2 regions of the Pseudomonas putida genome follow, and region 2 is predicted to be linked to the other one. Evidence: riboswitches for the same ligand, from Rfam matches in the RefSeq annotation. Region 2 holds a riboswitch; the other holds the start of a gene.
What was found. A riboswitch is a leader RNA that binds a small molecule or an ion and turns the genes downstream of it on or off. The one in region 2 is predicted to bind cobalamin.

Region 1: it holds a riboswitch for cobalamin, as region 2 does, so the genes downstream of both, C2H86_RS25140 (CbtB domain-containing protein) here and cobW (cobalamin biosynthesis protein CobW) in region 2, are expected to answer to the same signal.

The regions. Positions count from the first base shown of each region.
Region 1 is NZ_CP026115.2:5,526,922-5,530,610, forward strand. It holds gene cobM (precorrin-4 C(11)-methyltransferase) at 1-436, opposite strand, end outside; gene C2H86_RS25130 (cobalamin biosynthesis protein) at 467-859, opposite strand; gene C2H86_RS25135 (CbtA family protein) at 877-1,569, opposite strand; gene C2H86_RS25140 (CbtB domain-containing protein) at 1,577-1,762, opposite strand; cobalamin riboswitch at 1,872-2,094, opposite strand; gene C2H86_RS28250 (hypothetical protein) at 2,268-2,429, shown strand; gene C2H86_RS25145 (hypothetical protein) at 2,493-2,807, opposite strand; gene C2H86_RS25150 (hypothetical protein) at 3,055-3,423, shown strand; gene C2H86_RS25155 (hypothetical protein) at 3,645-3,689, shown strand, end outside.
Region 2 is NZ_CP026115.2:5,977,115-5,980,803, reverse strand. It holds gene C2H86_RS27160 (LysR family transcriptional regulator) at 1-79, opposite strand, end outside; gene fni (type 2 isopentenyl-diphosphate Delta-isomerase) at 131-1,174, opposite strand; cobalamin riboswitch at 1,619-1,828, shown strand; gene cobW (cobalamin biosynthesis protein CobW) at 1,929-2,996, shown strand; gene cobN (cobaltochelatase subunit CobN) at 3,000-3,689, shown strand, end outside.

The sequences.
Region 1 (3,689 bases), 450 kb from region 2:
CTGCTGGCATCGGTGAGCTGTCGCCGTAGCGGGTGAGGATGACCGTCTGCGCCACTTGTGGCAGGGTCAGTTCGCAGCCGAGCAATGCCGCGCTGGCGGCGGTGGCAGTGACGCCAGGGATGATCTGGTAATCGATGCCCAGTTCGCGCAGGTGGCGAATCTGCTCGCCGATGGCGCCATACAGGCTGGGGTCGCCACTGTGCACCCGGGCCACGTCCTGGCCATTGGCGTGTGCGGTGCGGATGGCGTCGATGATTTGCTCGAGGTGCAGTTCGGCGCTGTTGATGACCGTCTCGGCCTGATGCCCTTCGAGCACCGCCGCAGGTACCAGCGAACCGGCATAGATGATCACCGGGCACTGACGGATCAGGCGTTGGCCCTTGACCGTGATCAGTTCCGGGTCGCCGGGGCCGGCGCCGATGAAGTAGACCGTCATGGCAGATCCTTGAAATGATGAAAGAAGCGATTATCCGGCAGAGGCCAGTGCCAGGGTAGCGGGGCCGCGCACCTGACGGGTTACCCTGAGTGTGGCGCCGGCGTGACTGAGGCTGGCCAGGGCCAGTGCTGTGCTCTCGGCAACGCCCCAGCAGCCGCTGTGGGCGTAGGCGACTGCGGAGCGGTGGCTGAGCTGGGGTTCGTACGCCTGCAGTTGCTCGGTAGCGAAAACTACCAACGGCAGGGCGTAGCGTGCGGCGAGTTGTTGCAGGCCTGGCTCGTCGGCCTTGCCCGCGATGCTGGCAAAGCCGCGAAGTGCTGTGGCGGTCAGGCCGTGACGCTGCAGCACTTCATGCAGCAACACGTCGAGGACGTCCACCGGGCAACCCCGACGGCAGCCGAAGCCGGCGTACAGCGCCGGCAATGGCTGGTCGATGGCCATCAGGCGTGGCTGGAGCGGCGATACAGCCAGGCGCTGAGCAGGCCCAGGGCTACCCAGAAGACCGCGTTGGTCAGCCAGGAAGCGATCTTGAACTGAGCCTCAAGGGCTTGCGGGGCCAGGCTTTCATGGGCTTCCGGCTGCGGAGCGCCAATCACGTGCGGCACCACCAGCAAGACGGCGCCCAGTGCCTTGAGCAAGCCATGGCGTGCGAACACCAGCAGGGCCAGGCCCACTGCGGTCGCGGCTGCGGTGCCGATCCACCAGCTCTGGCGCTGACCGAGGTCGGCTGCGGCAGTGCCTGGCAGTTCCGGCGGCAAGCCCAGGGTAGGGGCCAGGCAGAACACGGCAAAACCGGCCAACCCCCACAGCGCTCCCGTGCTGGTACGGCCTGGTTCACGCAGGCTGTACAGGGCGGCGAGGATCAGGGCGAAGCCGACGGCAACCACCAGATTGCCGCCGGTGGTCGACAGGATGCGCTGCCAGCCATCTTCTGGCGACCAAGCTTCCTCGCTGTGGGTGTGGCCAGCGCTGGCTTCGTCGCCGTGGCTGTGGTGCTCGGCTGCCGGAGCGGCCGATTCATAGGTTTCCGCCTCGAGGATCAGCGGTGCGACCCAAAAGCTTTGCAGCAGGGTCAGCAACAGAGCGGCGAGCAGGCCGCTGAACCCGGCAGTGCGGGCGATACGCTTGATCATGGCAGCCTCAGTGGCAAGGGAATGCGGCGCTGTGGCGGGTGTCGTGCGCGGCGTTGTGCACGGCTTCGATGTGCGAGAACCCGGCAAAGTACACCAGGCACAGGCCGAGCAGGCTGGCACCGACGGCAATGACCACGCGCTGGCTGAGGGTGACGGGGGTAGTGATGTTGTGTTTGGCGCTGGTGATGGGCATGACGCGATCCTCTGCTTTGCTTTTGCTTTTTAGAAGGCAATGGGGACAAGCGCGGCAGCCCCGGGCACGAGGGCGCCCGAGGGAATGCGACAGCGCCCGCCCTCCGCGGGGTGTTCATGAACGCCAGGCCGGTCTCCGGGCTTGCGAGGAGGAGCTGGGCTCCTTGAAAAGCATCACCTTCCCATGCCGGACTGCGTGGCACAGTGGTCTGGACGCTTCGCTCGCTTACCGTTGCGGGGGCAGCACCGGATTTGCCCGGCCCTGACAAGGGCCTGCGACGCACCGATTTCCCGTTTCACCCTCGATGGGGCACCTGACGCAAGGCGTTAGGAGAGCACGCGGCGAAGGTGGCGTCAAATGCAAAGGTGCATGGGGCCAGGCCTGTACCACGCAACTGTAAAGAAATGGAAAAGCTCGCCAGGCTGCCCGGTCTGGAAATTACACTTGCAACGCTGTTCTGCCTTCCATCCGGCAGGGCACCCGTTTTTGCTTTTGGAGCGTTGCAATGAAGTTGAAGCATGTATTGCGTGCCGCCGTGGTGGCTGCATTGGTATCCACGCTGGCAGGTTGCTGGATGTTCATGCCGCCAGGTGGCGGTGGTGGGCATGGTGGGGGGCATGGCGGCCCAGGCATGATGGGCGGCGGGCACGGTGGTGGCCCACGCTGACAGTACTGAAGCTGACGGCTGTTCGCTCACCGGCCAAGGGCTGGGCGGATAGCCTGGCTACCGTCATGAATCTTCGAGCAACCGCCCAGGGTTGAAGAAGAATGATGCAATCATCACGGCGCTGATCACACCCAAGGCGTCCGCGACCAGCAACAGGAATTCGCTGCCAGCCCCCAGCAGCGCCTGCTGGCCGATGGCCACGCTCGTGCCATGGGGGAAGGCGGCGATGCCCAGCAGGGCGAGCGCCAGCGCGGCTGACAGCAGCTTGCTGTAGGTCTTGCCGAACGCCAGCGTATAGGCCCAGAACACAAAGATGCTGAACACGGCAAGTCCTGTGGAGATCACGAACTGGGCGAGTATTTCCAGCCACCACACCATGGGACTCTCCTGAACGTTGCGCGTGGTCGATACGCATGAGAATCATGGCTGATTGAAATCGTTCCGCTCGGCTAAAGAAATAATGCGAAAGCCGGAAAGTTGCCAGTCATGGACCATTGCCCATATAGCAAACAAGCCTATTGTGCTGTGCACTTTGCGCAGTACCATGGGCACACGAGAACTAAAAAGGGCGTTCGGCTTGGCCACTCTTTCGTCAGTTATCGATGGGGCAGCAGGAGCGTGTCGCGTGAAGAGTTCAAGATCGGTCGCAGGCGCAATACTGTTAACCACTTTTGCCACGCTGTTGATGGCCGGGTGTGCACAGAATCGGGATGTGCGCGATGGCCATGATTATACGTCCGGTACTACCGATAGAAGCACGACCGCTTATCTGGGGTGTGTCAAAGGCGAACTTCAAGGTAACGTGAAAACCTATGAGGTCGATGGCGACAACTCGGTGAAACTGTACGTCGAAAGTACCGACCTCACCCAGGCCGCTGGTTTGGTAGAACTGCACGGCACGGGAACCGAGCGTCAGTTCACGGCTTACCAGCGCGACGCCTGGTACGACCATGGCAGGCTGCTCGATGCTGCCTTGATGTGTAAAAAAGCCTGAAGCATTGCTCTGCAAGAGCAAAAAGCCCGCGCACATGAGAGCGGGCTTTTTGCGATGGGTGCTGATCCATCAGCGAGGTGCATTCTAGGGAATGGAGCCGTCTTGCCCATTCGACGGAAGTCTTGCGCCATGGCAATCAAGCCGGTTCACGACCTTGGTGGATTACTCCTCCGACGCGAACCCAGCTAGAATGGCGCACGTTCCCGTCTGGTTAATTGCAAATGCCAACCTTTCGCATCCTGTTCTGTGCCGCGCTCGCAGCAAGC
Region 2 (3,689 bases):
CGCGGCCGAGGTTGCCGCTGCGCATGAAGGCGAGGAAGGTCTCGAGCTTTTTCAGGGTCAGTTCTTCGTCGATCAGCATGCACAGGGGCCCGCAGGAAGGGAGCCGCTGATCATGCCACAGCCGCATGCCTCATGGCGGTGTCAGGTTGCTTGCCAGCAAGCGTGCCCGGCGCAGTTGCGCAAGGTTGCGCGAGCCGGTGCAGAAGCAGGCGATGCGCAACTGGCGCAGGAGAACATCGAAATGCTCCACCACTGCCTGGGTGGAGATCATCGCTGCACTCAGTACATGGGCTGCCTGGCCCACCAGGTCGGCACCGAGGCGAATGGCCTTGGCGGCATCGACGCCGTTGGCCACGCCGCCGGAGGCGATCAGGCCGATTTCCGGCACGGCACGGCGTACCGCCAGCAGGCACTGGGCGGTCGGGATGCCCCAGTCGGCAAACGCCAGGGCGACCTCGCGCTCGGCGGCGTTGCCGGCGCGCTCGGCTTCTACGGCTGCCCAGCTGGTGCCGCCTGCACCGGCGACATCGACCATGGCTACACCTGCGTCACACAGCATGCGCGCCACGCTGGGTGAAATGCCTGCGCCGACTTCCTTGGCGATCACTGGCGTGGGCAGTTGGGAGGTCAGGGTTTCGATGCGTTCGAGTACGCCGCGCCAGTCACGGTCGCCTTCAGGCTGTACGGCTTCCTGCAGGGGGTTCAGGTGGATGATCAGGGCATTGGCCTGCAGGGTGTCGATTGCGCGGCGCGCCAGGTCCAGGCCGTCGGCCTCTCGCAACTGGGCGGCGCCGAGGTTGGCCAGTAGCGGCACATCCGGTGCCAGGCGGCGTAGCTCGCCGGTCAGGCCTTGGTCCTGGTTGCTGCGCAGGCTCACACGCTGCGAGCCGACGCCCATGGCGATGCCCAGTGCCTGGGCGGCTTCGGCGAGGTGCTGGTTGATGAAGCGTGCGCGTTCGGCGCCACCGGTCATGGAACTGATCAGCAGCGGGGCGCGTAGGGCACAGCCGAACAGCTCGGTGCTCAGGTCGACGTCGTCCAGGGCCATTTCGGGTAATGCGCAGTGCTCGAAGCGCAGCGCCGACCAGCCGGGGTCTACGGCGTGCGTGGGGGTGCCGGTCAGCACGATGTCCAGGTGATCGTCCTTGCGTTGGCTTAGCGGGGTTTTCTTCATGCCGGCTCCGTTTTGAAGGGGGCAGCAGGGATACAACATATATAGATAAGTTGAAAATTGGCACAGCATCAGGCATTGGCGTGTGCCGCTGGTTCCTTTCCATGGATGCTTGGTTTGTGATTGTGTGAGGGCTGGCAGGTGTTCGCCGGTAGTCTTGCAGTGCCTTTGAGATCGAGCGCCGCCCGCGCGGCGCATCGCGAGCTTCGCTCGCTCCTACGTTTGTTTTTGGCCAATAATGCCTGTGACACGCGCGCGACCGCCTTGTTTGTACGACGCGATATCGAGACATGCGCCAAGGGATTCGCGCGAAAATCCCACAGGTTAACTGGCCCGAAACAAACGTAGGAGCGAGCAAAGCTCGCGATGCGCCGCGCGGGCGGCGCGCGATCTGACAGGCGCTGCAAGGTTTTCGGCGGGCACCAGTTGACCCCCCGCCCACCCCCGCGTAGCCTTGCGACTTCGAGGTTCTTCGGCCCTGCCGAAGCTAAGACGGGAACGCGGTACAAGCCGCGGCTGCCCCCGCAACTGTAAGCACCGACAATGGATCGACACAGCCACTGCGCCGCGCGCGGGAAGGCGTCATCCCGCCAGTTTCTTGCTGCCAAGAGCTGGAGCGGTGCAAGCCAGGAGACCTGCCTCGAGCCGAATTCGACTTTCAACCGGGCGGGGTGATCCGGTGGCGAACAAGCCCGGCCGGCCTGGCCTGCGGCTTTCGTCCCGTGTGCCCGCGCCAACCTGCCAAGGGCAACGCGACATGAAAACACTGGCCAAGCTCCCCGTCACCATCGTTACCGGCTTCCTCGGCTCGGGCAAGACCACCTTGCTCCGCCACATGCTCGACAACGCCCAGGGCCGCCGCATCGCGGTCATCGTCAACGAATTCGGCGAGCTTGGCATCGACGGCGAAATCCTCAAGCAATGCAGCATCGGCTGCACCGAGGAAGAAGCCAGCGGCCGCGTCTATGAATTGGCCAACGGCTGCCTGTGCTGCACCGTGCAGGAAGAGTTCTTCCCGGTAATGCGCGAACTGGTCGCACGCCGCGGCGACCTCGATCACATCCTCATCGAAACCAGCGGCCTGGCATTGCCCAAGCCCCTGGTTCAAGCCTTCCAGTGGCCGGAAATCCGCAACGCCTGCACCGTTGACGCGGTGATCACCGTGGTCGACAGCCCGGCCGTGGCAGCCGGCACCTTCGCCGCCTACCCGGACCAGGTCGACGCCCAACGCAAGCTTGACCCCAACCTGGACCACGAATCGCCGCTGCACGAACTGTTCGCTGACCAGCTGGCCAGCGCCGACCTGGTGGTGCTGAACAAGGCCGACCTGATCGACGCCGAAGGCCTGGCCAAGGTCCGTGCCGAAGTGGCCGAGGAGCTGCCACCGGCGGTCAAGGTGATCGAAGCCAGCAGCGGCCGGCTGCCGCTGGAAGTACTGCTGGGCGTGGGCGCGGAGTCCGAGGCGCACATCGATGGCCGTCGTACTCACCACGATTCCCACCATGACGGCGATGATCACGACGATCACGACCACGACGCCTTCGACTCGATCTCCATCGACCTGCCCGAAGCCGACGAAAGCCTGCTGCTCGATGCCCTGACCCAGCTGGTGGTGGAGTTCGGCATCCTGCGCGCCAAGGGCTTCGCGGCCATCCCCGGCAAGCCGATGCGCCTGCTGGTGCAGGGCGTGGGTACCCGTTTCGACAAGCACTTCGACCGTGCCTGGCGCGCCGACGAGCCACGCATCACCCGTCTGGTGCTGATTGGCCAGGACCTCGACGCCACGCAACTGGAAGCGCGCCTGCGCCAGGCCCTGGGCGCCTGACCCATGCACCTGCTGCGGACCCAGCCCGGCGGCTTCGTGCCGGACGACAGCATCGCCGACCTCGGCCAGACACCCGCCGACCTGGTGATTCTCTGCAGCGGCGACTCGCACCTGGCATTGCTCGCCGAAACCGCCGAGCAACTGCCGGACGATTTCCCCAGCCTGCGCCTGGCCAACCCGATGCAAGTGCAGAACCATGCCTCGGTCGACCTGTATGTCGACGAGGTCCTGTGCCATGCCAAGGTGATCCTGGTGTCGCTGCACGGCGGTGTCGGTTACTGGCGCTATGGCGTCGAACAACTGGTCGAGCTGGCGGCACGGGGCGTGCAGCTGATTCTGGTCCCCGGCGATGACCGCCCGGACCCTGAGCTGACCGGTCTCGGGACAGTCACCGGCGAGCCGGCAGAGCGCCTCTGGCACTACCTGCGCCAGGGCGGCAAGAGCAACGCTGTCAACCTGTTCAAATGCCTGGCCAGCCAGTGGCTGGGGCGCGATTACCGTTGGGACGAACCGCAGCCTTTGCCGCGGACTTCGGTGTATCACCCGCGCAAACCCAGTGCGCTGCTAGAGGACTGGTACAGCCAGTGGAACCCCGAACACCCGGTGGCGCCATTGCTGTTCTATCGTTCCCACCTGCAGGCCGCCAACACCGCCTTCATCGACGTGTTCTGCGAGCGCTTGCAGGCCGCCGGC